2 regions of the Duganella kummerowiae genome follow, and region 1 is predicted to be linked to the other one. Evidence: riboswitches for the same ligand, from Rfam matches in the RefSeq annotation. Region 1 holds a riboswitch; the other holds the start of a gene.

What was found. Region 1 has a riboswitch for glycine ahead of ACLB1G_RS03815 (D-amino acid dehydrogenase). Riboswitches for the same ligand answer to the same signal wherever they lie in the genome.
Region 2: linked by a shared signal. The riboswitch ahead of gcvT (glycine cleavage system aminomethyltransferase GcvT) and the one ahead of ACLB1G_RS03815 (D-amino acid dehydrogenase) in region 1 are both predicted to bind glycine.

What each region holds. Positions count from the first base shown of each region.
Region 1 covers NZ_JBKFEH010000004.1:92,862-107,623, reverse strand. The annotation lists gene ACLB1G_RS03855 (hydrolase) at 1-97, shown strand, start outside; gene ACLB1G_RS03850 (XapX domain-containing protein) at 172-435, shown strand; gene ACLB1G_RS03845 (amidohydrolase) at 457-2,379, shown strand; gene ACLB1G_RS03840 (DoxX family protein) at 2,523-2,933, shown strand; gene ACLB1G_RS03835 (YoaK family protein) at 2,933-3,586, shown strand; gene ACLB1G_RS03830 (response regulator) at 3,578-4,225, opposite strand; gene ACLB1G_RS03825 (tetratricopeptide repeat protein) at 4,300-5,250, opposite strand; gene ACLB1G_RS03820 (putative bifunctional diguanylate cyclase/phosphodiesterase) at 5,408-7,189, shown strand; gene ACLB1G_RS03815 (D-amino acid dehydrogenase) at 7,210-8,496, opposite strand; glycine riboswitch at 8,520-8,630, opposite strand; glycine riboswitch at 8,631-8,722, opposite strand; gene ACLB1G_RS03810 (DUF885 domain-containing protein) at 8,764-10,632, opposite strand; gene ACLB1G_RS03805 (hypothetical protein) at 10,702-11,070, opposite strand; gene ACLB1G_RS03800 (hypothetical protein) at 11,119-11,541, opposite strand; gene ACLB1G_RS03795 (hypothetical protein) at 11,469-11,912, opposite strand; gene ACLB1G_RS03790 (HAF repeat-containing protein) at 12,029-13,138, shown strand; gene ACLB1G_RS03785 (FAD-dependent monooxygenase) at 13,182-14,699, opposite strand.
Region 2 covers NZ_JBKFEH010000002.1:435,351-450,112, forward strand. The annotation lists gene ligA (NAD-dependent DNA ligase LigA) at 1-1,353, opposite strand, end outside; gene ACLB1G_RS02715 (cell division protein ZipA C-terminal FtsZ-binding domain-containing protein) at 1,389-2,543, opposite strand; gene smc (chromosome segregation protein SMC) at 2,540-6,067, opposite strand; gene ACLB1G_RS02725 (phosphatase PAP2 family protein) at 6,158-6,772, opposite strand; gene ACLB1G_RS02730 (LysR family transcriptional regulator) at 6,880-7,761, opposite strand; gene ACLB1G_RS02735 (glutathione S-transferase family protein) at 7,860-8,483, shown strand; gene ACLB1G_RS02740 (hypothetical protein) at 8,633-8,818, shown strand; gene ACLB1G_RS02745 (ATP-dependent Clp protease proteolytic subunit) at 8,862-9,419, opposite strand; glycine riboswitch at 9,549-9,647, shown strand; glycine riboswitch at 9,671-9,777, shown strand; gene gcvT (glycine cleavage system aminomethyltransferase GcvT) at 9,854-10,987, shown strand; gene gcvH (glycine cleavage system protein GcvH) at 11,019-11,399, shown strand; gene gcvP (aminomethyl-transferring glycine dehydrogenase) at 11,510-14,389, shown strand; gene ACLB1G_RS02765 (ligand-binding sensor domain-containing protein) at 14,501-14,762, opposite strand, start outside.

The DNA of each region.
Region 1 (14,762 bases):
CTACGAGCTGACCACCGGCATCGCCAAGAAGTTCGGCGGCTCCTACGGCCTGGGCATCACCTACGCCAAGACCATGTTCAACGCCCACGAGGGCTGATGCACCGCACGGCCGCGCCGTCCGGTCCTTGCGTGGCCGGCGGCGCGGCCGTTGCGCAAACGGGAGTAACATCCATGAAAATGTATATCGTATCGCTGGCGGTCGGCCTGCTCGTGGGGTTGATCTATGGCTTCCTGAATGTGCGCTCGCCGGCGCCGCCGGTGATCGCGCTGGTCGGCCTGCTCGGCATCCTGGTGGGCGAACAGCTGCCGCCGCTGATCCGCCAGCTGTGGCAGAAGGAAAGCGCCCAGGTGTCGTGGTTCCACGACCAGGTCAAGCCGCACTGCTTCGGCCAGCTGCCCGCCGCCAAGGACAGCGACGAGCGCGCCCCAACCTAAGATAGCTAAGGAGTACACGCAATGAGCCAGCATCCCGATCTGATCCTGCATCGCGGCCTGTTCACCACCCTGGACCGCAGCAATCCGCACGCGGAAGCGGTGGCGATCAAGGATGGCCGCTACACCCATGTCGGCCGTGCCGACGAAGTCATGGCCAAGGCCGGTCCCAATACCAGGATCATCGACCTGCAGGGCAAGCGCGTGCTGCCCGGCCTGATCGACAACCACCTGCACATCATCCGCGGCGGCCTGAATTTCAACCTGGAGCTGCGCTGGGACGGCGTGCGCAGCCTGGCCGACGCCATGGCCATGCTCAAGGCCCAGGTGGCCATCACTCCGGCGCCGCAATGGGTGCGCGTGGTGGGCGGCTTCACCGAGCACCAGTTCGTGGAAAAGCGCCTGCCCACCATCGAGGAATTGAACGCCGTGGCGCCTGATACGCCGGTGTTCATCCTGCACCTGTATGACCGCGCCCTGTTGAACGGGGCCGCGCTGCGCGCCGTCGGCTACACCAAGGATACGCCGGAACCGCCGGGCGGCCAGATCCTGCGCGACGGCGCCGGCAATCCGACCGGCCTGCTGCTGGCCAAGCCCAACGCCGGCATCCTGTATTCGACCCTGGCCAAGGGGCCCAAGCTGCCGCTGGAATACCAGGTCAATTCGACCCGCCACTTCATGCGCGAACTGAACCGCCTGGGCGTGACCGGCGCCATCGACGCTGGCGGCGGCTTCCAGAATTATCCCGAGGATTACCAGGTCATCCAGCAGCTGGCGGACGCCCAGCAGCTGACCATACGCCTGGCCTACAACCTCTTCACCCAAAAGCCCAAGCAGGAAAAGGAAGACTTCCTGAACTGGACCCAGAGCGTCAAGTACCAGCAGGGCGACGACTACTTCCGCCACAACGGCGCCGGCGAGATGCTGACTTTCTCGGCGGCCGACTTCGAGGACTTCCGCGAACCGCGTCCCGACATGCCGGCCAACATGGAAGACGACCTGGAAGGGGTGGTGCGCATCCTGGCCCAGAACCGCTGGCCATGGCGCATGCACGCCACCTACGACGAAACCATCAGCCGTGCGCTGGACGTGTTCGAGAAGGTCAACCAGGAGATCCCGCTGGCGGGCCTGAACTGGTTCTTCGACCATGCCGAAACCATCTCCGGCGAATCCATAGACCGCATCGCGGCGCTGGGCGGCGGCATCGCGGTGCAGCACCGCATGGCTTACCAGGGCGAGTACTTCGTCGAGCGCTATGGCCATGGCGCGGCCGAGGCCACGCCGCCGGTCAAGAAGATCCTGGAGGCCGGCGTCAAGGTGTCGGCCGGTACCGACGCCACCCGGGTCGCATCCTACAATCCCTGGGTGTCGCTGGCCTGGCTGATCACCGGCAAGACCGTGGGCGGCATGCAGCTGTACCCGCGCGCCAACTGCCTGGACCGCGAGACGGCGCTGCGCATGTGGACCGAGAACGTGACCTGGTTCTCCAACGAGGTGGGCAAGAAGGGCCGCATCCAGCAGGGCCAGCTGGCCGACCTGATCGTGCCGGACAAGGACTTCTTTGCCTGCGCCGAGAGCGAGATTGCCGACCTGACGTCGCAGCTGACCATCGTAGGCGGCAAGGTGGTGTATGGCGCGGGCCCGTTCGCGTCCTACGACCAGGCGCCGCCGCCGGCCATGCCGGACTGGTCGCCTGTGCGCCGCTACGGCGGCTATGCCGGCTGGGGCCAGCTCACCAGCGGCCAGGCCCGCGCCCTGCGCGCCGACCAGGCGCGTGAGCGCAGCAAGCAGCAGGCGCTGGAGCAGCAGCGCGCCGCCGCCTGCGGCTGCGCCCACCAGTGCAATGTGCACGGCCACCAGCATGCGACGGCCTGGACCAGCTCCCTGCCGATCAAGGACTTGAAGAGCTTCTGGGGTGCGCTGGGCTGCGCCTGCTGGGCGGTGTAAGCCACGCCACGCCGCGTGCGCGTCGCTGCCGCGCACGCGGCAGCCTATGCTGAGCTTGCGGTAACGCGCGCCCGGCATGGATTGCCGCTCGCGCGGCAATGACGTGCCGGGGCCGGTGATTTCCATAGACTGAAAGGACTGCTGTGTCCAAAACCTCCCCGTTTTACCTTTCCGGCAAGCTGCAGTGGCTGTTCCTGCTGCTGCTGTGCGCCGCCTACCTCCAGGGCGGCATCAACAAGCTGACCGATTTCCAGTCCGCCATCGGCGAAATGCAGCACTTCGGCCTGTCGCCGGCGGCGCCGCTGGCGGGCCTGGTGATCCTCGGCGAACTGGGCGCCTCGGCCCTGATCCTCTCCGGCTACTACCGCTGGCTGGGCGCCGGTTTCCTGGCCGTGTTCACCTTGATGGCGACCTTCGTCGCCAACCGCTACTGGGAAATCGCCGGCCCCGAGCGCTTCATGGCGGCCAACAGCTTCTATGAACACCTGGGCCTGGCCGGCGGCTTCCTGCTGGTGGCCTGGCACGACCTGCGCAGCCGCGAAGGAGAGGGCTGATGCAGCGCGGCGATACCCGCCAGGCCGTGGGCCTGGGCTTTTTGGCCGGCTATGTCGATACGCTGGTGTTTGTCGGGCTGTTCGGCCTGTTCACGGCCCACGTCACCGGCAACTTCGTGCTGATCGGCCGGGCCCTGATTTCGCCCTCGCACGAGATTCTCATCAAGCTGCTGGTGTTCCCGGTGTTTATCCTGTTCGTGGCCATCACCCGGCTGCTGATACTGTGGTGGGACCGGCGCGGCTGGCCGGCGCTGCGCTGCGGCCTGCTGTTGCAGCTGCTGCTGATGCTGGCCACCGTCGCGTGCGCGCACGCCGCCCGGCCCATGGTGGTGGATGCACCTCTGAGCCTGCTGACCGGCATGCTGGCGGCCGGCGCCATGGCGGTGCAGAATGCCTATAACAAGCTGTTGATGGGCAAGGCCGCCGCCACCACCGTCATGACCGGCAACGTGACCCAGCTGGTGATCGACCTGGTCGATTCCTTCCGTGGCGATCCCGCCGCGCTGGGCCGCTGCAAGGTGCTGTTCTGGCCGGTCGTGGCCTTCGCCCTGGGCTGCATCAGCGGGGCCTATGCCTACGTGGCCTTCCAGTTCAACGGCCTGCTGCTGGCCTGCGCCGTGCTGCTGTGGCTGGCGCTGACCGCCTCAGATTGAGATCATCCCGCGCCGCAGCGCAATGGTGACGGCGTGGGTGCGGTCGTTGGCGGCCAGTTTGGTGCGCACATTCTTCATGTGGGCCTTGACGGTCTCCTCGGAGATCGCCATGGCTTCCGCGATCTGCTTGTTGGACTGGCCGCGCGCCGCGTGCGCCAGCACCACGGCCTCGCGTTCGGTCAGCGGGCCCTGGCCGATGTGCTGGGCCAATTCCATCGCGATCTCGGGCGGGATGCGGCGTTCGCCCGCGTGCACGGCCCGTATGGTGTCCAGCAAGTCCTTGCGCACCGCGCTCTTGAGCAAAAAACCGGACGCGCCGGCCTTCACCGCGCGCATGATCTGCACGTCGCCCTTGTAGGTGGTGAGCATGAGCACGCGTGCATTGGGCGCCTCGCGGCGGATTTCCTGCATGGCCGTCACGCCGCACATCTCGGGCATGGCGATATCCATCACCGTCACATCCGGCCGCCAGGCGCGGTAGCCGGCAATGGCCTCGCGGCCGTTGCTGGCTTCGCCGACCAGGCGCATGTCCTGCTGCAGGCCGATGACTTCGCCCAGGCCGGTGCGCAATAGCGGATGGTCGTCCACCACCATGACGGTGATGGGGCGGGGTGCTGCGGTGGGAGTGTCCTGTTCCATCTGGTGTAAAGCGTGGTTGTAAAAAAAAGGGGCGCTGTGCAAGCGCCCCGCCATGATACAGCTAGTACGGCCGGTTAGGTCCAGTCGTCGCTGCCGCCGCTGTCGCCGCCGCCACCGCCGTCGTCCCAGCCGCCGCTCACGCCGAAGTCGTTGCCGCCCATGTCGTCATTGCGCAGCAGATCGTTGCGCGAGGGGTCGTCGTAGACGATGTCGTTGCGGGCGTGGTCGCCGCCCGAGGATTGCTCGTGATTGCTGCCGTCGCCGGTGAAGTGGCGCATCAGCGCTTCGCCCGCCACGATGCCGGCGCCCACGGCGGCGCCGGTGGCCAGGCCGCGGCCCAGGGTCGAGCCCAGTCCGGGCTGGGCCGGCTGGCCGTAGCCCGGGCCATAGCCGCCCTGTTGCGGATAGCCGCCGCTGGCCGGGTAGCCGCCGTTGGCAGGATAGCCTTGCGAACCCCAGCCGGGGCCGGCCGGCGCGTATTCGGGCGCGGGCTGGGCTTGCGCGCGGCGCTGCATGAAGCGGCTGGCCAGCACGATGAAGCCGATCAGCAGGCCGCCAAAGACCAGCATGCTGCCCCAGGGCAGGCCGCCGCCGGCGCTGTTGCCGGCGTTATTGCCGTAGCTGGCCGGGGCCGCCGCTGTCGGGCGCTGCGAGTAATCGCTGCGGGCCTGCGGCCTCGCCTGGGCCTGGGCCTGCCCCTGGGCCAGCAGCTTGCGCAGGTTTTCCACCGCCGCCGGCTTGATCTTGGGCAGGGCGGGGTCGATCTTCTCGGCCGCGCGCAGCTCGCCCTGGGCTTCGCTGAAGCGGCCCTGCTTGGCCAGCAGCTCGGCCTGGACGAAGTGGGCCTGGTAACTGTTCGGATGTTCCTTGAGCACCTGGTCCATCAGGGCCTGGGCCTGAGTGTAGTTGCCGGCTTCGGCGGCCTGGTAAATATCGTGCACGGTGGGGCTGGCGGCCAGCACGGGCACGCTCAGGGCCATGGCGCTGGCCAGCACGGTAATGCGTAAAAGCGACTTGGGCGACATGACGACCTCCTTTGGAATTATGATTCCAGATAATATCGATTGCGGCTTAATTCAAGATGAATTGATTTGGATCAAAGTTTTTGTTGATGTAAATCAATACAGTTGCCCCGTAGTTTAATCAAGGAAGTAAGAGCAGTCTATGACTCACCTAACAAATGTGAATTGTAGTCCCGATTCCGTATCCGAACAGCGCATCGCCGCCGTGGTGTTTGAAGCCAGCGTCGGGCTGATGGTCACGGATGCGCACGGTATCATCGAACGGGTCAACGGCGCCTTCAGCGCGATTACCGGATACAGCCGCGAAGAAGCGCTGGGCCGCACCCCCTCCATGCTGAGCTCGGGACGGCACGACGCCGCCTTCTACCAGGACATGTGGAGCGCCCTGCGCGAGCAGGGCGACTGGGAGGGGGAAATCTGGAACCGCCGCAAGAATGGCGAAATCTATCCCGAGCAGCTGCATATCCGCGCCGTCCATGCGGGGCCGCCGGAGGCGCGCGAAGTCACGCACTACGTGGCCGAGCTGACCGACATCACCCTGCGCAAGCAGGCCACCGAGGAAATCCGCAGCCTGGCCTTCTACGATCCGCTGACCCGCCTGCCCAACCGGCGCCTGCTGCAGGACCGGCTGCGCCAGGCGCTGGCCGCGCTGGCGCGCAGCAACCACGTGGGCGCGCTGATGTTCATCGACCTGGACAACTTCAAGCAGCTCAACGATACCCTGGGCCACAACACCGGCGACCTGCTGCTGCAGCAGGTGGCGCAGCGCATCCAGGCCTGCGTGCGTGCGCACGATACCGTGGCGCGCCTGGGCGGCGACGAGTTCGTCGTGATCCTGGAAGACCTGAGCCGCGCGCCGCTGGCCGCCGCCGGCCAGGCCGAGGTGGTGGCCACCAAGATCCTGGGCGCGCTCAACCTGCCGTTCCGGCTGGGCCAGCATGCTTGCCACAGCACGGCCAGCATCGGCATCACGCTGTTTTCCGATCCGCGCCGCGATCCGGACGAACTGCTGATCCAGGCCGATATCGCCATGTACCAGGCCAAGAGCGGCGGCCGCAATGCCATGCGCTTCTTCGACCAGCAGATGCAGGACAGCGTCAACGCCCGCGCCGAGATGGAGGAGCAGCTGCGCCGTGCGCTGGACTTGCACCAGCTGCAGCTGTACTACCAGGTGCAGGTCGACCGCCAGGGCCGTCCGCTGGGCGCGGAAGCCTTGCTGCGCTGGCAGAAGCCGCAGGGGGAGGGCGGCGGCTTCGTGCCGCCGGCCGAGTTCATTCCGCTGGCCGAGGAAACCGGCCTGATACTGCCGATCGGCGCCTTCGTGCTGGAGCAGGCCTGCGCCCAGCTGGCCGCCTGGCGCGGCGATCCGCTCATGGGCGGCCTGGTGCTGGCGATCAACGTCAGCGCGCGCCAGTTCCACCAGTCCGGCTTCCCCGAGGAGGTGGAGCAGGCCCTGCGCCGCCACGACGTGCCGCGCGGCCTGCTCAAGCTGGAGCTGACCGAGAGCATCCTGGTGGAGAACATCGGCGAGACCGTCGCCACCATGGAGCGCCTCAAGCAGCAGGGCATCCGTTTTTCGCTGGACGACTTCGGCACCGGCTACTCCTCGCTGCAGTACTTGAAGCAGCTGCCGCTGGACCAGCTCAAGATCGACCAGTCCTTCGTGCGCGACCTGGCCACCGACAGCAGCGACCAGGCCATCGTTTCCACCATTGCCGGCATGGCGCGCAGCCTGGGCCTGGACGTGATCGCGGAAGGAGTGGAAAGCGAGACCCAGGCCAGCCGCCTGTACGCGGTCGGCTGCCACCACTATCAGGGCTACCTGTATGGACGTCCGCTGCCGCTGGCGGAATTCGAGCAGCTGGTGGCGCGCCAGGCCGCGCTGCCGCGCCCCCAGGCCAGCGCGCCGGTGCAGCTGACGCCGGTGCCGACGCCGTACTGACACGCCCGCGTTCGCGGCCCTCAGGCCAGAGCGCCGGCCACCACCCTGGCCCTGCCTGGCTGCAGCGCGGTGGACATGGTCTGCGCGATGATCTCGGCGGTGGCGGCCGACAGGGTCCAGCCCAGGTGGCCGTGGCCGGTGTTGTAGAACACCGTGGGCAGCCTGCCGCGTCCCACGCGCGGCATCAGGTCCGGCATCATGGGCCGCAGTCCGGCCCAGGGCGTGACGGCGCGCGTGTTCACGCCGGGGAAGCACTGCTGCACCCAGTCGACCAGCGGCTGGATGCGGTCGGCCCGGATGTCGCGGTTGTAGCCGTTGAATTCGGCCGTGCCGGCCACGCGGAAGCGGTCCGGCCCCAGGCGGCTGGTGACCAGCTTGGTCTCGTCGTCCAGCAGACTGACGTTCGGTGCGGCGGCCTGGCTGGCGGCGTCGTTCAGGTGCACCGTGATCGAATAGCCTTTGACCGGATAGATGTTGACGCGGTCGCCCAGGCTGGCGGCCAGGGCGCGGCTGGCCACGCCGGCGCATATCACCACCGCGTCCGCCTCCAGCTGCGAGACCAGGCCGTCCTGGCGCAGCGTGATGCGGGCGCCGCGCGCGTCGGCCTGCACCTGTTGAACTTCGGCGCCGCAGCGCAGCTGCATGCCCAGGCGCTGGGCCGCCTGCGCCAGGCCGTTGGTGAACTTGTGGATGTCGCCGGTGCTGTCGCTCTCGGTGTAGTAGCCGCCGTAATAGGTGCCGGCCAGCGCCGGCTCGATGGCGCGCATCTCTTCCGGGGTGACGGCGCGGCGCGCCAGGCCGCCTTCGGCCAGCAGGCGCGAGACCTGGCCGGCGTGCTCGAAACCGGCCCGGTCGCGGTAGATGTGCAGGATGCCCGCGCGCTGGTGGTCGAACTGCACGCCCTCGCTGGCGGCCCAGTCGAACAGGTGCTGGCGCGCCGCCACCGCCAGGCGCGCGGTGGCGACGGTATTGCGCTCGTAGTGCGGGATGCTGGCGATGAATTCGGCGAACCAGGACAGCTTGTGCCAGCCGGGCCTGGGGTTGACCAGCAGCGGCGCATCGTTCTTCAGCATCCACTTCAGGCCCTTGATGATGGTGGAGCGGTGGTTCCAGACTTCGGCATTGGAGGCCGACAGCTGGCCGCCGTTGGCAAACGAGGTTTCCATTGCGGGATAGCGGTGGCGTTCCAGCAGGGTGACGTCGAAACCGCGTTTGGCGAGGGCGTAGGCGGTCGTGACGCCGGTGATGCCGCCGCCGATGATGGCTATGGTTTTCATGGGATGGAGCTCCGGCGCGTCAAAGGGGATGGCCGCCGTGCGACATGCGCGGCGGCACCCCCTCTGTTCCGGACCTGAGAGATTCACGCGCCGCCCGATTGCCGGCGCGCTTGCTCCTTCGGTGTGCCGGGCGACGCTGGCGCCGGCAGCTCTTCAGAGTGTACTGTGCGGTATCGGTCCGTTGGCCTGAGAGATTCCGGGGCGGTTGCTCCTTCGGCGCCGTGCCGGGAGGCAGGGGCTCTCCCGATATCGCTTTTTTAGCTTAACCGGGAAGCGGCCCCGCCGTCAACGGCGTTTTCAGGCTTTCTGGCGCAGCCCGATGTACTGGTCCACCACGGTGGGCAGCACCGCCAGCGGCACCCCGCAGCTGGCGACCAGGGCGTCGTTGAAGCCGGCCAGGTCGAATTTCGCGCCCAGCACGGCCTTGGCGCGCTGGCGCTGGCGCAGGATTTCGTTGTGGCCCATCTTGTAGCCGCAGGCCTGGCCCGGCGACACCGTGTAGCGGTCGATCTCGCTGGTCATGGCCTGCCGGCCGCGCCCGGTGTTCTCGACCAGGAACTCGATGGCCTGCTCGCGGCTCCACTTGAGCGCGTGGATGCCGGTGTCCACCACCAGGCGGCAGGCGCGGAACTGCTGCGCCTGCAGGTAGCCGACCTGGCTGAACGGGTCGTTGGCGTACAGTCCGAATTCATCGACCAGCTGTTCCGCATACAGGGCCCAGCCCTCGACGAAGGCGTTGAAGCCGACCAGGGATGAGATCAGCGGCAGTTCGCCGTGGTGCTCGGCCAGGTAGGCGCCCTGCCAGGCATGGCCGGGCAGCCCCTCGTGGGCGGTCAGGGTGGTCAGCTCGTGCCTGGGCCACAGCGTGGTGGACTTCAGGTTGACGTAATAGATGGCCGGGCGCGAGCCGTCCAGCGAGGCGAAGTTCATGTAGCCGAGCGGCGCGCCGGCCTCGATGTCGGGCGGCACCCGCTTGATTTGCAGCGGGGCTTTCATGTCCAGGTGCGAGATGCGCGGCATCAGCTGGCGGATGGCGGCAATCTTCTCGTTGCAGAAGGCGATCAGCTGGGCGCGGCCCTGGTCGTCGTCGGCATAGAAGCGGGACGGGTCCTTGGACAGCGCCGTCATGCGCGCACCCACGGTGCCCTGGCTCAGGCCCTGCTTCCTCAGGATGGCGTCGATGCGCGACTGCAGCTCCTTGTTCTGTTGCAGGCCGATGGCGTGGATCTCCTGCGGGCTGCGGTTGGTCGAGGTGCCCAGGCGCAGGGCCCAGTCGTAATAGGCGGCGCCGTCCGGCAGGCGGTGAACGCCGGCCACGTCGGTGGCTTTTTCGGTGGCCTTGGCAAATGCCGCGATCTGCCGCTCCAGGGCCGGGTAGACGCTGCCGGCCACCAGCTTGCCGGCGCGGCCTTCCCAGTCGCCCGCCAGGCCCAGCTTGGCGGCGCGGTCGCGCACCGAGGTCACCAGTTTCTGTTCTGCCGCCGGCGTCTTGCGGAAGTCGCGCAGCTGGCCCAGCGCGGTGCGGGCGATGAAGTCGGGCGGCAGCACGCCCTTGGCGGCCTGCGCTTCGATGCGGGCGGTTTCGTCGTCCAGCACCTTGCCCAGCGCGGCCAGGCGCGCCAGGTAGGCCTCGGCGTCGGCGCCTGTCTTGATGATGTGCTGCGAGTCCAGGAATTCGGGGATGCTGGTGATGGCGCCGTCCTGCTGGGTGACGGGGAAGGGCGCGGTGCCGCCGTGGAAGCCGGCGGCGGCGCCGCCAAACGGGAAGCGCAGGCCGTCCATGCCGGCGTTGGCCGAGTAGCGTACCGTGTCGTACTGGATTTGCCCGCGCGCGGTGAGAGCGCCGCGTTCTATCTTCTGCAGGCGCGCCAGCATGGACTTGACCTGTGCCGCCCATTGCTCGTCGGCCGTGAAGGAGACGTCGTCCAGCTGCGACTTGAGGCCTGCGCGCGGGCCCGAGTCCAGGCCCAGCGAGGTGGCCGTGGTCGGCGACAGGCGCAGCAGTTCTTCGGCGAATTCATCCAGCAGGGCGTGCAGCCGGGTGTCGTCCGCGGTGGCGGGTTTGACGGCGGCCAGTACGGCGCCGGGCAGGGTGGCTGCGGCGGCGGTGGACAGGGTGGCCAGCAGCAGGTCGCGCCGGCTCAGGCCAGGGGTGGCAGGTTTCATGGCATCCTTGATCGGTCTATCGGTGGAAGCCGACCATAGCGCGCGGCGCGCAGTACGTCAATATCGGCCTCAATAGACCTCACCGCCAGGCTTCAGGCTGGTGCTGAAATTGACGGCGCCCGATGGCGTGAACTCCAGCGCGATGCTGCCTTCGCTGCCGCGTTCGATGGGGGTGTCGAGGATGGCGCGGACGCGCCCGTCTATTTCCAGGGTGACGCGGGTATCGCCGCTGGGGCGCACCTTGACGGTGGCCGAGGCGCCAGGCGCGATGTCGCCGACAGGATAGGAGGTATCGGTCACGCGTATCACCAGTTCGCGTATGGTCTTGCCGCTGCCGTTATAGGCCGTCACCGTGATGGCGCCTGCCGATTGCAGGTTGATATAGAACAGGCCGGCGACACCGGCCGCTGCCGCTGCGAAGATGAACAACTTTTTCATGAAGCTCGTGCGTGATGCGTAGCCCGCCATTTTATCCTGAAACAGCTACTATGGCGGCGGGTCGAGGTACTGGCGCACCAGCTGCGAGAACAGGCGCTTGCCGCCGCCGCCCAGCCAGCGCCACATGGCTTCGACCTGCTGCGGATGGGCGTCATAGTAAGCCTTGCTGGCGACCAGCCAGACATGGTCGCCGAACATCGGCTTTTCCAGCCGCACGAACTGCTTGCCGTAGCGGGCGGCCACATAGGCGTCCATGTCGCCAGCCCACGCCAGCGACACCGCGAAAGCGTCGACCCGGCCCAGGCGCAACTTCTCGAAATTGCGCGCCACGTCGGCGGCGCCGCTGTCGACCTGGACCCCGGCCCTGGCCAGGCGCTCGGCATAGGGCGAGCCCAGGGTCAGTCCGACAGGGTGGTTCTGGAAGAATGGCAGCGGGTCGGTGTCCGGCCGGAGACGGTCGGCCGCCCGCACCACACCACCACCAGCATGGGCGTGGCCCGTTCCGGATCGGGGCTGCCGTTGCCGGTGCGCGGGAATACCACGCCTGGCGTATCCTGTGCGCTGGTGTCGAGCGGCAGGAAGTCGATTTCCCCGGCCGCCAGCATGGCCCGCAGGCGCAACACCGGCAGGCGCACGAACTCGGCGCTGCAGCCGGCGCTGGCCGCGAAGCGGCGCAGCAGTTCGACCCCGGCGCCGGGATGGCTGGCCGGTACCTCGTGGCCATTGCCCAGCCAGTAGGGCGGGCGATGCTGGTCGGGATAGCCGAACCGCACCGGCTCGCATGCCGCCGCCCTGCCGCAGGCCAGGGCCGCGGCCAGCAGCAGGGCGGTCTTGATACGCATGGGGGGGCTCCTTGCAGGCACGGACTTACAGTGTACTGCGATGTTGATGATTTGTTTAGCATCGTGATGTGATAACCTGCCGTTTCCCTTGTCCACCTGCCATGAAGGATGCCGCCATGCTGAAGAAATCCTTGCTGCTGTACGCCATCTTCCACGCCGTCTGCCAATCCGCCGCCGCCGCGCCGCCGCACTCGCCGGGCCTGGGCGAGCGTCCCGGCGAATCCAGCGTGGCCGCCGATGTGAACGCGGCCGGGCAGGTGGCCGGCGTCATCACGGAGGACAGCGGGCGCCGCCGCGCCGTGCTGTACGACCGCCAGCTGGTGGAACTGGGCACGCTGGGCGGCAGCGACGGCTATGCGCGCGCCCTCAACGCCGACGGCGTGGTGGTGGGCGCGGCGCAGGATGGCGCCGGCCGCTGGCGCGCCTACGCCTGGCGCCGCGGCGAGGGCATGCGCGACCTCGGCACCCTGGGCGGCGACAGCAGCTACGGCGCGGCGGTCAACGCGCGCGGCCAGGTGGCCGGCTTTGCCGATACGGCCGGCGGCGACTTCCACGCCTTCGTGCACGATGCAAGCGGCATGCGCGACCTGGGCACCCTGGGCGGCAACATCAGCTACGCCAGCGGCATCAATACGGACGGCGTGGTGGTCGGCACCGCCGCGCTGCCCGACGGCTACCGGCGCGCCTTCCTGTACCGCGAGGGCGAAGGCATGCGCGACCTGGGCACCCTGGGCGGACGCTCCAGCGCCGCCACCGCCATCAACGACAGCGGCGTGGTGGTGGGCGCCTCCGAGATGCCGGACCGGCGCTGGCACGCCTTCGTGTGGGAAAAAGGCCGCATGGCCGACCTCGGCGCGCTGGTCGGCTTCGGCGACAGCTACGCCACCGGTATCAACGCCGCCGGCCACGTGGCCGGCACGGTGCAGATGGGCGAGCGGCGCAAGGCCTTCGTCTACCGCGACGGCCGCATGTATGTGCACGATCCGGCCTACAGCCTGTGGGAGGTGAACGCCATCAACGACGCCGAGCTGGTGATAGGCGCCAAGTACACCGGCAAGCACCTGGAGGCGGCCACCATGCGCTCCAGCCGGGTGCCAGCGGTGGCGCGCGGCGGCTCGGAAATGCTGGTGCTGATCGCCGGCTTGCTGCTGGCCGCGGGCGCGGTCGTGGTCTACCGCCGGCGCTACCGGGGGCTGCAGCTGCGCGGCACGGCGCTGCGCATCTAGCCCGCAGGCTGGGCGCAGGCGGGGCCGGCTGGGCAGCGCCTGCTCAGCCGGCCGTTAAGCACAGGCCGTGGCGTACCGCGTATTCGGGCAGGGCTCCGGCTTCCTGGCGCGGCAGGCACAGGCCCACGTAGCCGTCCGGACGCACCAGGTAGGCGGCGTCGCGCAGCAACCCGGCATCGTGGGCGGCCTGGCTCCAGGCGTAGCGCTGAAGCGGCACGCCGAGGGCCTGCGCCTCGCCGTACAAGTTCTCGCTCAAGGTGCCATAGATGTGCAGCTGCCAGTCCAGCGACGCCAGCGCGGCGTGGTTGTCGCTGTCGCCGCTGCGCACCCAGGGCAGGCGGTCGCCGCCCACCACTTCGCCGGCGCGGCCGCCGCTCAGCGGCCCTTCGTGGTAGTTGAGCTGGATTTGCGAGATGGTCCTGAACAGCAGGCGGCGCGCCGCGCCCACGTGCTCCAGCATGGGCAGGGCGCCCGGCAGCAGCCAGGCGCGCAGCAGTTCGCCGCCCACGCCCTGGGCCACGATGGCGCGGAAGGCGCGGTCTGTGGTGGCCACCAGCTTGCGGGCGAAGGCCATGCGTTCGGCCTGGTAGCTGTCCAGGATGGCGGGCGCGGCGCGGCCCTGCATCACCTGCGCCAGCTTCCATGACAGGTTGACGGCGTCGCCCAGGCCGGTGTTCATGCCCTGGCCGCCGGCCGGGCTGTGCACGTGGGCGGCGTCGCCCAGCAGGAAGCAGCGGCCCTGGCGGAACTGGCTGGCCACGCGGTGGTGCACGCGGTAGGTGGAAAACCAGTTGACGGCGCGCACCTGCACGCCCAGCAGGGGCTCGGCGCTGTCGCGCACGTCCTCGAAGGTGGGTTCAGGATTGCCTTCGGCGCCGGCCGGCATGATGCCGATCAGGCGCTGCATGCCGCGTGTGCGCACCGGCAGCATCAGTGCGAAGGAGTCGGGTCCGAGGTTGACGTACAGGTCGCTGTTGTCCTGGCCGATGTCCACATCGGCCACGTAGTACAGGTGTTCGTAGGTGCCGCCCTCGAAGTCCAGTCCCAGCTGGCTGCGCACCTGGCTGCGCACGCCGTCGCAGCCGCATACCCACGCCGCCTGGCCCTGTTCCGCCAAGCCGCCGCGCTCCAGCCGGAAATGCACGGCACCATCCTGTTCCACCAGGCGGTCCAGCCGGGTGTTCCATTCCACCTCGACGCCGGCGGCGCGCAGCTGCTCCACCAGGTAGCGCTCGTGCTCATCCTGCGCATAGGCCAGCACGTAGGGATAGGGACTGAGGCCGGCGCCGATCTCGCCCAAGGCCAGTTGGGCCAGTTCCTTGCCGCCTTCGCACAGGTGCATGTGGACGATGGGCAGGCCCTGCGCCACGATGGCGTCCGCCAGGCCCAGCTGCCGGTACAGTTCCAGGGTGCGCGCGTGCACCACCATGGCGCGAGAGGCGCGCCCCGGTCCCGGGTTCTGGTCTATGATGCGCACGCCCAGCCCGCGGCGCGCCAGTTGCATCGCGAGCATCAGGCCGGTCGGCCCGGCGCCGGCAATCAGAATGGTATCGGTACTCATGGCCAGAGTATAGGACGTGCGGCGCCGGCGGCGCGCCCGCCTGGCCTGGTTGCTGTCGCCATT
Region 2 (14,762 bases), on a different contig from region 1:
GCGCCCGGCAAAGTGGCGGATCGCTTCCTTGCGCTGCGCGGAGCAGAACAGCCCGCCGGAGCAGCGCGCGATCGCCTCGCCCTCCTCGCGCACCACGTGCGAACCGCATACCGGGCAAGTTTTCGGCAGTACGTACTGCGCGGGTTCCGGCACCGGGCGCTTGTCCAGCACCACGGCCAGCACTTCGGGGATGACGTCGCCGGCGCGCCGTACGATGACAGTGTCGCCCACGCGCACGTCCTTGCGCCGCACCTCGTCCTCGTTGTGCAGGGTGGCGTTGGTGACGTTGACGCCGCCCACGAACACGGACGCCAGCCGCGCCACCGGCGTGATGGCGCCGGTGCGGCCCACCTGCACTTCGATGGCCTGCACCACGGTCAGCGCTTCCTCGGCCGGGAATTTGTGCGCCAGCGCGAAGCGCGGCGCGCGCGAGACGAAGCCCAGCGCGCGCTGGTCGGCCAGCTTGTTGGCCTTGTAGACCACGCCGTCGATCTCGTATGGCATGGCCGGACGCTGCTTGCCGATGTTGGCGTAGTAGGCCATCAAGCCTTCGTAGCCGCGCACCACCGAGGCCTCTTTCGCCACCGGCAGGCCCAGCTCGCGGTACCAGTCCAGCAGCGCCGAGTGCGATTCCGGCATCTCATGGCCTTCCAGCGCGCCCACGCCATAGGCATAGAAACTGAGCTTGCGCTGCGACGTGATGCGTGAATCGAGCTGGCGCAGACTGCCCGCCGCCGCGTTGCGCGGGTTGACGAATTCCTTCTGCCCGGCCTCGCGCTGGCGCGCGTTCATGGCCTCGAAATCGGCCTTGAACATCAGCACCTCGCCGCGCACGTCCAGGATGGCCGGCGGTTCCTTGGTCTTCAGGCGCAGGGGAATGCCGCGTATGGTGCGGATGTTGGCGGTGACATCCTCGCCGGTGTAGCCGTCGCCGCGGGTGGCGGCCTGCACGAGCAGGCCATCCACATAGCGCAGGTTGATGGCCAGGCCGTCGTATTTGACTTCGGCCGCGTATTCGACTTCCACCGCGTCCAGCCCTTCACGCACGCGGCGGTCGAAGTTGGCGATGTCTTCCTCGGTAAAGCCGTTATTCAGGGACAGCATGGGCACCGTGTGCGTCACGGCCTCGAACTGCGGCAACGGCGCCGCGCCCACCCGCAGGGTGGGCGTGTCGGGCAGCGCCAGCTCCGGGTGGGCCGCCTCCAGCTGCTGCAGCTCGACGAACAGGCGGTCGTACTCGGCGTCCGGGATGGTGGGCGCGTCCAGCACGTGGTAGGCGTGCAAATGCCGGTTCAATTCGGCGGTCAGGTCCGCGATGCGGGTGGCGGCGGCCTGGGTGTTCTGGTCGGTCATGGTGCTTCGGTGTTACGTGAGGTGATTCCGCTGATTCAGCTGAACAGGCGCAGCGCGCGAGTGGAGCCGGCGGGAATGTCGGCCGCTTCCATCTCGGCATAGAAGTCCTGCACCTGGCCGGCAATTTCCGCCAGGGCGGCGTCCGACAGCGGCTGGCTGTAGTCGTCGACGATGGTCGCGTCCAGGCGCGCCACCAGCGACTTGGCGCAGGCCACCATGGCGCCGAAGCCGTCGCGCGCCGGCGCCACGCAGGGCACGTCCAGCAGCAGGGTCAGGCGCGGCGTGGTTTCCTCGCCCATGGTGACGTTGGTGGTCAGCGTGAACAAATGGCCGCCCTCGCCGTCCGGCATCACGTAGCGGCCGTCGGGACGCACGTCGAAGCCCTGCTTCTCCAGCGCCAGCAGCAGGGTGGCGATGGCCCACGGGGCGCCGTTGGTGTGCAGGTTGACGCCCAGCTGGGCGTCGTGCCCGGCCACGAAGCGGTGCAGGTTGCGCGCTTCGGCCATGACCTCGATCATGTCCGGCACTTCCGGCTCGGCGCCGATCTCGTCGGCCATGGCGCGCAGCCGCGTCACCAGTTCCGAGTATTCCAGCTCGTTGAGCGCCGTGCTGCGGCTGGCCAGCTGGACCCCGCCCTGCAGTTTGGTGTACACGTGGCCATGGACGATGGGCTCCCAGCCGCCGCTGACGGCCAGGCCGATGAAGTGCACCGGCTTGTTGCCCACCATGCGCAAGGTCTGCAGCACCGGCAGCAGCTTCTCGCCGCGCGCCGGGGCTTCCAGCGCCAGCGGCAGCAGGCAGTCGATCAGGGGATCGACCAGGGCCGTGGCCTGCTCGGCGGCGGCAGCCGCGTCGGCTTCGGCCTGGGCCGGGGCCTCGGCCGGCTGGTCCGGGTCGAACGCCGGTTCGATCGTTGCGGCGGCCGGGGCCGCAGCCGTGGCGTAGGCGCCCAGGGCCTCGGCGGCGGCGCTGGCTTCGCCACCGGCCAGGCCGGGAACGCTGCCATCCAGGCTGGGCTCCTGGCGCGCCACCGGGGCATCGCCAGCGCGCATCAGCACGTCGTCATGGTCGGCCGCGAAGGCGCGCTCCACGGATTTCTTGGCCTTGTACTCCTGCCACTTGTTGTAGCCGAAGACGATGACGATGAAACCGCCACCGGCCGCCAGTAAACTCATTTGTAGGTCTGTCATGCTGCTTGTGCCTCGGAAGCGAAGTTGGCGGCGGATTCCATGTCCACCGCCACGATGCGCGATACGCCCTGCTCCTGCATCGTCACACCGATCAGTTGATTGGCCATCTCCATCGCGATCTTGTTGTGCGAGATGAAGAGGAATTGGGTCTGGTCCGACATGCGCTTGACCATGCGGCAAAAGCGCTCGGTATTGGCGTCGTCCAGCGGCGCGTCCACCTCGTCGAGCAGGCAGAATGGCGCCGGATTCAAACGGAACATGGAGAACACCAGCGCGGTCGCCGTCAGCGCCTTCTCGCCGCCGGACAGCAAATGGATGGTGGCGTTCTTCTTGCCCGGCGGCTGGGCCATGACCTGCACGCCGGAGTCCAGGATTTCGTCGCCCGTCATGATCAGCTTGGCCTGGCCGCCGCCGAACAGGATGGGGAACAGCTCGGAGAAGTGGCCGTTGACGCGGTTGAAGGTATCCTGAAGCAGGTCGCGCGTCTCGCGGTCGATGCGCGTGATGGCGTCTTCCAGCGTGTGGATGGCCTCGGTCAGGTCGGCGTTCTGCGAATCGAGGAAGTTCTTGCGCTCGGCGGCCTGGGCCAGCTCGTCCAGCGCTGCCAGGTTGACCGCGCCCAGCGCCGCGATGGCGTTGGTCAGGCGGGTCACCTCGCCCTGCAGGTAGGACGGTTTGAGCTCGCCGTGGATCTTGGTGGACAGCGCCTCGATATCGGCCTGGGCCTCGGCCAGCTGGGCCGCATACTGTTCCTGGTTCAGGCGCGCCGCCTGTTCCTTGAGCTGCAGTTCCATGATGCGGTCGCGCTGCGGCTGCAGGAAGCGTTCGGCAGACATGCGGCCTTCCTCGGCGGCGCGCAGCTGCTGGGCGATCTGGTCCAGCTCATGGCGGGCGTCCGACAGCGCTTTTTCCTGCTCGCTGCGGCGGTTCAGCAAGTCCTGCAAGCCTTCGTCGGCGTCGCCCGATTCCAGGCTCTCCAGCTCGGCCTGGCCGGCGCGCAGGCTGTCCGCCACCTGCGCAGCCTGGGCGTTGGCGGTGGCGATGCCACGCCGCAGCTCGTCCATCCTGCTGCGCTGCGACTTTTCGGCAAACTGGGCTTCCTGCGCCGCCCGCTCCAGCTCGCGCAACTGTTCACGGGCGTCGGCCAGGCGTTGTTCCTTTTCCAGGAAATCGGTCTGGCCATCCTCGTGCGCGACCTGCAGCTCGCCCAGTGCGATATCGAGCTGCTCGAATTTTTCTTCCGACTCCAGCTTGGCCTGGGTCTGCTCCTGCTCCTGCATGGCGATTTCGGCCAGGTCGCTCTCGATCTGGCCACTGCGCTGCTGGTAGCGCGCCTCGATCTCGGACAGCTTGACCACCTCGATCTGCAGCGCGTGCAGCGACTGGGTCAGACTCTGCGCGCGCGCCCTCAGCTCGCTCAGCTGGCGTGTATGGTTGGACAGCGCGGCCTCGGCCCGCACCGAGCGGGCGCGCGCCTCATCGGCCAGCATTTGCTGGGCGCGCAGCTGCTTGGTGAGGTTGTCGATTTCCTGCTGGCGGCCCAGCATGCCGTCCTGCTCGGCGTCGGCGGCGTAGAAGCGCACGCTGGACTGGGTCACCACATGGCCCTGGCGCGTGACGAAGCAGCCGCCGGCCGGCAGGCGGGCGCGGTCGGCCAGTGCGGCGCCAGCGTCCTCGGCGGCGTAGACGTTGTGCAGCCAATCCTGCAGCACGGCGCGCAGGCCGGGGTCGTTCAGCTTCAGCAGCTGCATGAAGGGCTGCAGGCCAGGCGCTTCCTGCGGCGCGGGTGGCGTGGCGGACGATGGCGCGTACAGCGCCAGCTTGGCCGGCGGCGCGTCGCCGAAGAAGGCCTGGGCCCAGTCTATATTCGACATCTGCAGCGCCGAGGTGCGTTCGCGCAGCACGGATTCCATGGCGGTTTCCCAGCCCTGCTCCACGTGCAGCTGCTGCCACAGGCGCGGCAGGCTGTCCAGCTCATGCTTCTGCAGCCAGGGCTGGACCTTGCCCTGGGTTTGCACGCGCTCCTGCATCTGGCGCAGCGCCGCCAGGCGCGCTTCCAGCTGGGCGTTGGCGGCGGTTTCCGCATTGACCTGGGCCTGGGCTTCCTGGCGTTCCTGTTCCAGCTGCGGCTGCAGCGCCTGCGCTTCTTCCAGTTGATAAGACAGTTCTTCCTGGGCCTGCTGTTTTTCCTCCAGCTGCAGCTTGAGGTTTTCCAGGTGGCGGCTGTCCGGCAGGCTCAGGCCATTCTTTTCCTGCTGCAGCCGTTCTCGCCGCGCGGCCAGGCTGTTGAGGATGCTGTTGGCGTTGCGCTGGTGCGCCGATTCCAGTTCCAGCTGCTGCTGCGCCTGCATGATGCGGGCCCGCGATTCGGTACTGCGCGCCTGGGCCTCGCGCCAGGCCTGCTCCAGCAGCGGCAGCGACTCGGCCTTTTGCTCGGCGCGCATGGCCGCTTCCTCGACCTTGGCCGACAGTTCCTCCAGGTTGAATTCCGCTTCCGCTATGTGGGTGGCGTAATCCTGGGCCTGTCCCTGCCACTGGTCGCGCTGGGCGCCCAGGGTGGCCAGCTGCGCCTGCAGGCGGGCGCGCTGCTCGGTCACGAACTTGATGCGCGCTTCCAGGCTGCCGATTTCGGCATTGGTCTGGTACAGCGCGCCCTGGGCCGTGTGCATCCGGTCGCCGGCAGCGAAATGGGCCTGGCGCATGTGTTCCAGCGACAGTTCGACATTGCGCAGCTTGGCAGTCTGCTCCTCCAGGTCGTTCTGGGCCTGTTCGACCTCGCGGAACAGCTTCTTTTGCTCGTACTCGGCCTCGTTGCGCCGCACCAGCCACAGCAGCTTCTGCTTTTCCTCCTGCTCGGCCTGCAGCTGGTGAAATTTGGTGGCGACGGCGGCCTGGCCTTCCAGCTTTTCCAGGTTGGCGCCCAGCTCGCGCAGGATGTCCTCCACCCGCAGCAGGTTCTCGCGCGTGTCGTGCAGCCGGTTTTCCGTTTCGCGGCGGCGTTCCTTGTACTTGGAAACGCCGGCCGCCTCCTCCAGGAATACCCGCAACTCCTCCGGCCGGGACTCGATGATGCGCGAGATCATGCCCTGGCCAATGATGGCGTAGGCGCGCGGCCCCAGGCCGGTGCCGAGGAAGATGTCCTGGATATCGCGCCGGCGCACCGGCTGGCCGTTGATGTAATAGGTGGAAGCGCCGTCGCGCGTCAGGGTGCGCTTGACGGCGATCTCGGCATACTGGCCCCACTGGCCGGCGGCCTTGCCCGCGTTATTGTCGAACACCAGCTCGACCGAAGCCCGGCCGGCCGGCTTGCGGTGGGTGGAGCCGTTGAAAATGACGTCCTGCATGGACTCGCCGCGCAGCTCCGAAGCCTTGGATTCACCCAGCACCCAGCGCACCGCGTCGATGATGTTGGACTTGCCGCAGCCATTCGGTCCCACCACCCCCACCAACTGGCCGGGCACCTGGAAATTGGTGGGATCGACAAACGACTTAAATCCCGACAATTTGATCGATGAAAGACGCACGTTGTTTTATAAGGTTGGTAGGCTGTAAAAGTTCACAATAATACCACCCCACGTACGCGCACAGGCCGAAAACACGCGGTGTGACGGACGTCAGCGCATGGCATTGCGCGGTACGGGCAGGTCCCAGTAGCCGTGCCGATAAGGCTGCTCGCGGCCCGACAGGAATAGCGCCAGATCCACCATCCAGTCCTCGGTGGGCAGTGGATCGACGCGCGGGGCGATCAGCAGCACCGGAAGGCACAATGCCACCAGCACACGGCTGAGCGCCAGCTGGCCTTCGCCGCGCGCCAGCCAGATGAACGCGGCGGACACCGACAGGCCCAACAGGGTGCCGGTCACGCATTCGGACACCGCGTGTGCATGAACTTTCACGCGCGAAATCGATATCAGCACCGCCAGCAGGACGCCGGCCGCCAGCGCCCATCCGCGCTCGGTCCGGCTACGCGAACGGAAAGCCAGGTAAGCCGCGACCGGGAACACGGCCGCTGCACGCATCGCATGCCCGCTCACACCCTCGAAGCGCGGCTCGTCCAGGCCGACACCCCAGCCCAGGAAGGCGACCTTGGTCAGCACCACCAGCGCCATGCCGGCGCCGAACAGCACGCCCCAGGCGGTGGTCAGGCGCCATGAACGCCCCAACAGCAGCCAGGCCGCAATCGTGACGCCGATCGGCCCGGTCACCGCCAGGCTGCCTAATATACTCAAGCCATGCCACAAAGTCATCGATCCTGCTGCCTTCCATTTTGTTTTGCAACGCAACATTAAACCACAATCGTCGGCCGGCCGGAGTAGCTATTGCCGAAAAACAATATTCAGATGCCGAAGCGGCCGACCACGAAGTCGACAAAGCTGCTCATCTTGGGCGTGGACTGCCGGTCGCGCGGGTAAATCAGGTGCATGGGGCGAGGTGGCGGCACGAACTCGCGCAGCACCGGCACCAGGCGTCCTGCGGCGATCTCGTCGGCCAGCACGATTTCGGCCTGCATCACCAGGCCATAGCCGGCCAGCGCGGCCTGTTTCAGGGCCTGGCCGTTGTTGGAGCGGAAGCGGCTGGGCGGCAGCGCCGGCTCGCCCTCCACGCCATCGAGGCGCCAGCGCAGCAGGCGGCGCCAGTGCATGAAGTCCAGGCAGCGGTGCCGCACCAGGTCGTGCGGGGTGGCGGGCACGCCGAACTTGTCCAGGTAGGCCGGCGCGGCGCAGATCACCGCACCAAAGGGGCGCAGCGGGCGCGCGACCAGGGCTGAATCGTCCAGCACGCCGATACGCACGGCGGCGTCCAAACCCTCCTCCACCACGTCGGCCAGGCGGTTGCTCAACTCCAGTTCCAGGCTCACCTCCGGATGGCTGTCCAGGAAGCCGGCCATGGCCGGCGCCAGCAATGCGCTGCCAAAGGCCACCGGGGCGCTGACCTTGAGGGTGCCGCGCGCCGTGCTGCGCATGGCCAGGGCCCCGGACTCGGCGCGCCGCACATGGGCAAGGATCTGGCGGCACTCCTCGCAATACTGCTCGCCGATCTCGGTCAGGCTCTGGCGCCGCGTGGTGCGGTTGAGAAGGCGCGCGCCGAGGCGCTGCTCCAGCTCGGCGACATGCTTGCCGACCATGACGGTGGAGATATCGAACTTGCGCCCGGCAGCCGTGAAACTGCCTTCATCCACGACGGCCACGAACACTTCCATGCTGCGCAGGCGGTCCATATTTAATCGCTGGTTAAGAATAATTTAAATATTACGCTATTTATCACGGCGATACGTGACGCGATACTGGGGCCTTGCCAACCACACCAGAGAACGCCATGCTGACCTTACTGGGCAAGTCTTCCTCCATCAACGTACGCAAGGTGCTGTGGACCCTGGACGAAATCGGGCTCGCCTATCGTCAGGAGCAATATGGCGCCGGCTTCCAGCCCACCGACACGCCGGACTTCCTCGCCAGGAATCCCAACGGGCTGGTGCCGGTCCTGGTCGACGGCGACGCCGTACTGTGGGAATCGAACACCATCTGCCGCTACCTGGCAGGTCGCCACGGCCGCAGCGACCTGCTGCCGGCCGATCCGCTGGCGAGGGCACAGGTCGAAAAATGGATGGACTGGCAGGCCACCGAACTGAACAACTCCTGGCGCTATGCTTTCATGGCGCTGGTGCGCAACAGCCCGTCCCATACAGATGAGGCCGCCATCGAGGCCAGCGTACGCGAATGGAACCGCCAGATGACCCTGCTGGAGCGGCGCCTGCAGCACACCGGCGGCTACGTCGAGGGCGACACGCTGACCCTGGCCGACATCGTGCTGGGCCTGTCCGCCAACCGCTGGCTGCTGGCGCCCATCGCGCACGCGGCGCTGCCGGCGGTGGAGGCCTACCTGGACCGGCTGGCGCAGCGCCCGGCCTTCCTGGCCCACGGCCGCAATGGGCTGGTCTGAAGGGCCCAGCAAGGCATATTCCTACAGGCCTGCAAGTAGCATTCCGATTCCTGCTGCCGCGCGACACACCCATCATGGCATTACCGGAGCGCGCCGCCCGTCGCGGCGGTTCCGGCCGATACTTTTATTGACTTCATAAAGGAATCACCATGGCCTCGAACCAGAAATCCAGCGGCAGCAAGCAAAGTTCCAACAGCAGCAGCAAGCAGTCGGGCAACCAGGGTTCACGCAGCGGCACCCAGGGCGGCACCCACGAGCAGCACGTGGAAGCCGGCCGTCAAAGCCACAAGAACGACGGCAACAAGCAATCCGGTTCGGGCAGCCGTTCGCGCTAAGGGCGCCGCGTAAGATATGACAGCCCGGCCTGCCGGGCTGTTTTCATATGTTGGTGACGCGGTGTCCGGCCGGCGGCACGAAATCGCGGATCTCGTTGATCATGCCGACGCCGAGCGCCTCCTTGCCGGTCAGGTGCAGGTCGGAGTAGGCGTGGGTGCGCCAGTGGTCGTCGGTCAGCTGGACGTGCCTGCGCAGGATTTGCTCGGTGCGGGCGTCGTCCGCCTGCAAGCCCTCGACGATGATGCGCAGCGCGTCCGGACGGGCGCCATGCGGTGCGCTGGCGTGCGATTTATGCACCATGAACCGGGCGGTCTCGCTGGCGTAGCGTTTGGTTCCGGCCAGGAACAGGATCACGGCAATCGACGCCACCGCGCCCGCGTTGTAGGTGATGATGTTGATCGGCAGCTTGCTCAGGTAGTTGTAGAGGCAGATCCCGTCGCTGACGTAGCCGCCGTTGGACTGGATCAGGATGTGGGCCGTGGTGATGCGGTCCTCGGTCATGTCGGCCACGGCGTCGAACACGCGATGCACCATATCGCTGTTGACGTCGCCGGACAGGGTAAACCAGGCTTGGCCCTCCAAACTATGTTCTTCGCTCATGGCAGGCTCCAATAAAGATGAATTTATTCTAGCAAATAGTTGTTGTCCAGGGCCGCCGCCCCGCTTTCATTCGTGCGCACCGGGGTGCGGGGCAAGATTGACACTCCTGCCCTTCTGGCATATAGTCCCGAGTCTTGATCGGGAGAGGGTAGCCGGTAGGTATTACCAGCGCTGCCGCCGAAGGGGCATTACCCATAAACTCTCAGGCAAAAGGACCGGTCAAGGAACCTGCATCCGCCCCGTGCGGATTTGGGCTCAACTCTGGAGAGCGGCCGCGGCGCACGCCGGCGGCCCACCGAAGGGGCGCGCGGGAACATCTTCCCGCTATCTCTCAGGTACCAAGGACAGAGGGGTCTGCGATCAATGTTGTGGAGCGGCCGGCTAGGCGCTTCCTTGCTTGTTCTGTTAACCCTACTCTCCCGGACCGAGGATCTATGTCGCTCAAAGCCACCCCACTCAACACCGTCCACCGCGCCGCCGGCGCCCGCATGGTCGATTTCGGCGGCTGGGACATGCCGGTCAACTACGGTTCCCAGATCGAGGAACACCACGCGGTGCGCACCGACGTCGGCATGTTCGACGTGGCCCACATGTGCGTGGTCGACATCAAGGGCGCCAACGTGCGCGCCTTCCTGCGCGGCCTGCTGGCCAACAATGTCGACAAGCTGCAAGTGTCGGGCAAGGCCCTGTACTCCTGCATGCTGAATCCGGAAGGCCGGGTGATCGACGACCTGATCGTGTATTTCATCGACGAGAGCTGGTTCCGCCTGGTGGTCAATGCCGGCACCGCCGAGAAGGACGTGGCCTGGATGCAGGCGCAAAATGAGGCCGCCGGCAGCGGCCTGTCCATCACCCAGCGCCGCGATGGTGACGCGGCGGGCAATGAAGCGTTGGCGCTGATCGCCGTGCAGGGACCGAACGCGCGCGCCAAGGTGTGGCAAGTGATCCCGGAATCGCAGGCCGCCACTGCCGACATGAAACCGTTCAACGTCGCCTTCGTGCACAGCGCCGCCTTTGGCCAGGCCATGGTGGCGCGCACCGGCTACACCGGCGAGGACGGCTTCGAGATCGGCGTGTCCGCCAGCCAGGCGCCGGCCTTGTGGAACGCCCTGGCCGCCGCCGGCGTCAAGCCGGCCGGCCTGGGCGCACGCGACACCCTGCGCCTGGAAGCCGGCATGAACCTGTACGGCCAGGACATGGATGAAACCGTGAACCCGTTGGACGCCGGCCTGGCCTGGACCATAGACCTGGTCTCCGAGCGCGACTTCATCGGCAAGGCCGCCCTGCTTTCGGAAGGCCAGCGCTCGCAGTTCGTGGGCCTGATCCTGCGCGAAAAGGGCGGCGTGCTGCGCGCCCACCAGAAAGTCATCGTACCAGGACAGGACGCCACCGGCGAAATCACTTCCGGCACCTTCTCCCCCACCATGCAGCAGGCCATCGCCCTGGCCCGCGTGCCGCTGGGCGTGCAAGTGGGCGATACTGTGCAGGTCGAGATCCGCGACAAGAAGCTGGCCGCCTCCGTGGTCAAGCTGCCGTTCGTGCGCAACGGCAAAATCCTGGCTGTCTAACATAACAAACCATCCCAACCTGGAGCCCCACATGAATATACCTGCAGACCTGAAGTACACCGAATCCCACGAATGGGTGCGCCTGGAGTCCGACGGCACCGTCACCGTCGGCATCACCGAGTTCGCGCAGGATGCGCTGGGCGATATCGTGTTCGTCGAGCTGCCGAAAGTGGGCGCCTCCTACGGCGCCGGCGACGACGCCGCCGTGGTCGAATCGGTCAAGGCCGCCAGCGATATCTACGCTCCCATCGCCGGCGAAGTGATCGCCGTGAACGACGACGTGGCCGGCGCCCCCGAGTCCATCAACAGCGACGCCTACGCCGCCTGGTTGTTCAAGATCAAGCCGGCCGACGTGTCGGCCCTGGACGGCTTGCTGGACGCCGCCGCCTACGGCAAGGCCACCGACGCCTGATCGTCGTACCAGCCATTGGCTGGCACGACCGCCGGCCCGTGGCCGGCACCACGCTCCCGCTGCGCGCGGGAGCGGCGCAGCACTTTATTCCTCATTTGCCCTCGCCCATCATGACCCGCACCAGCCTGACCCAACTCGAAGCCCGCGACGCCTTCATCGCCCGCCACATCGGCCCGGACGCCGCAGAACAGCAAGCCATGCTAGCCACCCTCGGCTACGCCAGCCGCGCCTCCCTGATCGACGCCATCGTGCCGCCCTCCATCCGCAACAAGAGCGCGCTGCCGCTGGGCCAGTTCAGCGCGCCCCTGCCGGAGCAGGATGCGCTGGGCAAGCTGAAAGCCATCGCCTCGAAAAACAAGGTGCTCAAGTCGCTGATCGGCCAGGGCTACTACAACACCCACACCCCGGGCGTGGTGCTGCGCAATATCTTTGAAAACCCGGCCTGGTACACGGCCTACACCCCCTACCAGCCCGAGATTTCGCAAGGCCGCCTGGAAGCCATCCTGAACTTCCAGCAGACCATCACCGACCTGACCGGCATGGGCATCGCCAACGCCTCCATGCTGGACGAAGGCACCGCGGCCGCCGAGGCCATGACCCTGCTGCAGCGCGTGGGCAAATCCAAGTCCACCGTGTTCTACGTGGCTGACGACGTGCTGCCGCAGACCCTGGAAGTGGTGCAGACCCGCGCCAGGCCGCTGGGCATCGAGGTGCGCAGCTTCGCCCCGGCCGCCATCGGCGACCTGGGCGAATGCTTCGGCGTGCTGCTGCAATACCCGGGCGTGAACGGCGACGTGCGCGACTACCGCGCCGCCGCCGAGGCCCTGCACGCCAAGGGCGCCATGCTGGTGGTGGCAGCCGACCTGCTGGCCCTGACCCTGCTGGCCGCGCCGGGCGAATGGGGCGCCGACGTGGTGGTCGGCAACAGCCAGCGCTTTGGCGTGCCGCTCGGTTTCGGCGGCCCGCACGCCGGCTACCTGGCCACCCGCGACGAATACAAGCGCTCCATGCCGGGCCGCCTGGTCGGCGTGACGGTGGACGCCCAGGGCAACCAGGCTTACCGCCTGGCCCTGCAGACCCGCGAACAGCACATCCGCCGCGAGAAAGCCACCTCCAACATCTGCACTGCGCAAGTGCTGCTGGCCGTGATCGCCTCCATGTACGCGGTCTACCACGGCCCGCAAGGCCTGCGCCAGATCGCCCAGCGCGTGCACCGCTACACCGGCATCCTGGCGGCCAACCTGAAGAGTCTGGGCTACAGCGTCAACGATACCTATTTCGATACCCTGACCGTGGCCACCGACGATGCGGAAAAACTGCACGCGGCCGCCGCCGCCCAGGGCATCAACCTGCGCCGCATCGACGGCCAGCGCGTCGGCGTGTCGCTGGACGAAACCACCACCCGCGACGACATCGCCGCCCTGTGGACCGTGTTTGGCGGTAGCGGTGCTGCGACTGATTTCGACGCCGTGGAAGCCCAGGTGCAGGACGCCTACCCGGCCGCCCTGGCCCGCACCAGTGCCTACCTGACCCACCCGGTATTCAACCGCTACCACTCGGAAACCGAGATGCTGCGCTACCTGCGCAGCCTGGCCGACAAGGACCTGGCGCTGGACCGCACCATGATCCCGCTGGGCTCCTGCACCATGAAGCTGAACGCCACCAGCGAGATGGTCCCGGTGACCTGGCCCGAGTTCTCCAGCATCCACCCGTTCGCCCCCGCCGACCAGACCGTGGGCTACCGCGAAATGATAGGCCAGCTGGAAGACATGCTGTGCGCCGTGACCGGCTACGCCGCCGTCTCGCTGCAGCCCAACGCCGGCTCGCAGGGCGAATACGCCGGCCTGCTGGTGATACAGGCCTACCACCAGTCGCGCGGCGAAGGCCACCGCAACATTTGCCTGATCCCGTCCTCGGCGCACGGCACCAACCCGGCGTCCGCCAACATGGTCGGCATGCAGGTGGTGGTGACCGCCTGCGACGCCAACGGCAACGTCGACCTGGCCGACCTGAAGGCCAAGGCCGAGCTGCACTCGAAAAACCTGGCCTGCGTGATGGTGACCTACCCGTCCACCCACGGCGTGTTCGAGGAAGGCATACAGGAACTGTGCGAGATCGTCCACAGCCACGGCGGCCAGGTCTACATCGACGGCGCCAACATGAATGCGCTGGTCGGCGTGGCCGCGCCGGGCGCCTTCGGCGGCGACGTCTCGCACCTGAACCTGCACAAGACCTTCTGCATCCCGCACGGCGGCGGCGGCCCCGGCGTGGGCCCGATCGGCGTCGGCGCCCACCTGGCCAAATTCCTGCCCAACCAGCGCAGCAACGGCTATGTGCGCGACGACTCTGGCATCGGCTCGGTCAGCGCCGCGCCGTACGGCTCGGCCAGCATCCTGCCGATCTCCTGGATGTACATCGCCATGATGGGCGCCGAGGGCCTGACCGCCGCCACCGAAACGGCCATCCTGAACGCCAACTACGTGGCGCGCCGCCTGGCGCCGCACTTCCCGGTGCTGTACACGGGCCACGACGGCCTGGTGGCGCACGAGTGCATCATCGACCTGCGCCCGCTGCAGGACGCCACCGGCATCAGCAACGAGGACGTGGCCAAGCGCCTGATGGACTTCGGCTTCCACGCCCCCACCATGAGCTTCCCGGTGCCGGGCACGCTGATGATAGAGCCGACCGAGAGCGAATCCAAGGCCGAGCTGGACCGCTTCATCGACGCCATGATCGCCATCCGCGGCGAAATCGCCAAGGTGGAAAGCGGCGAGTTCGACAAGCTGGACAACCCGCTCAAGTTCGCCCCGCACACGGCGGCCGTGCTGACCGCCGACGTGTGGGAGCGCAAGTACAGCCGTTCCGAGGCGGCCTACCCGGTGCCCTCGCTGCGCAAGCAGAAGTACTGGCCGCCGGTCGGCCGTGCCGACAACGTGTACGGCGACCGTAACCTGTTCTGCGGCTGCGCGCCGATCAGCGACTACGAATAAGCCTGTGCCGCACGGTGCGGCGCAACAGGGGCGCATCTGCCTTGCGGCGGGTGCGCCCTTTTTTCATGCCAGCGTCCCACAGGCCGGCATTTGGCTGCGGCCGGGCGCCGCTCAGCAGGCCGCGCTGTATTCGATGCGGTTGCGGCCATTTTCCTTGGCGCGGTACAGCGCGGCGTCGGCTGCCGCCAGCAGCGATTCCGGCGTGCAGCCCGGGGATGGCCCGGCGGCCACGCCCAGGCTGCAGCTGATGGCCAGCTGGGTGCCATCATCCAGCGTCACCGGCTCGGCGCAAATGTCACGGTGCAGCTGGTCGATGCGCGCCGCGCCGGTGGTGCAGTCCAGTCCGGGCAACAGCAGGATGAATTCCTCGCCG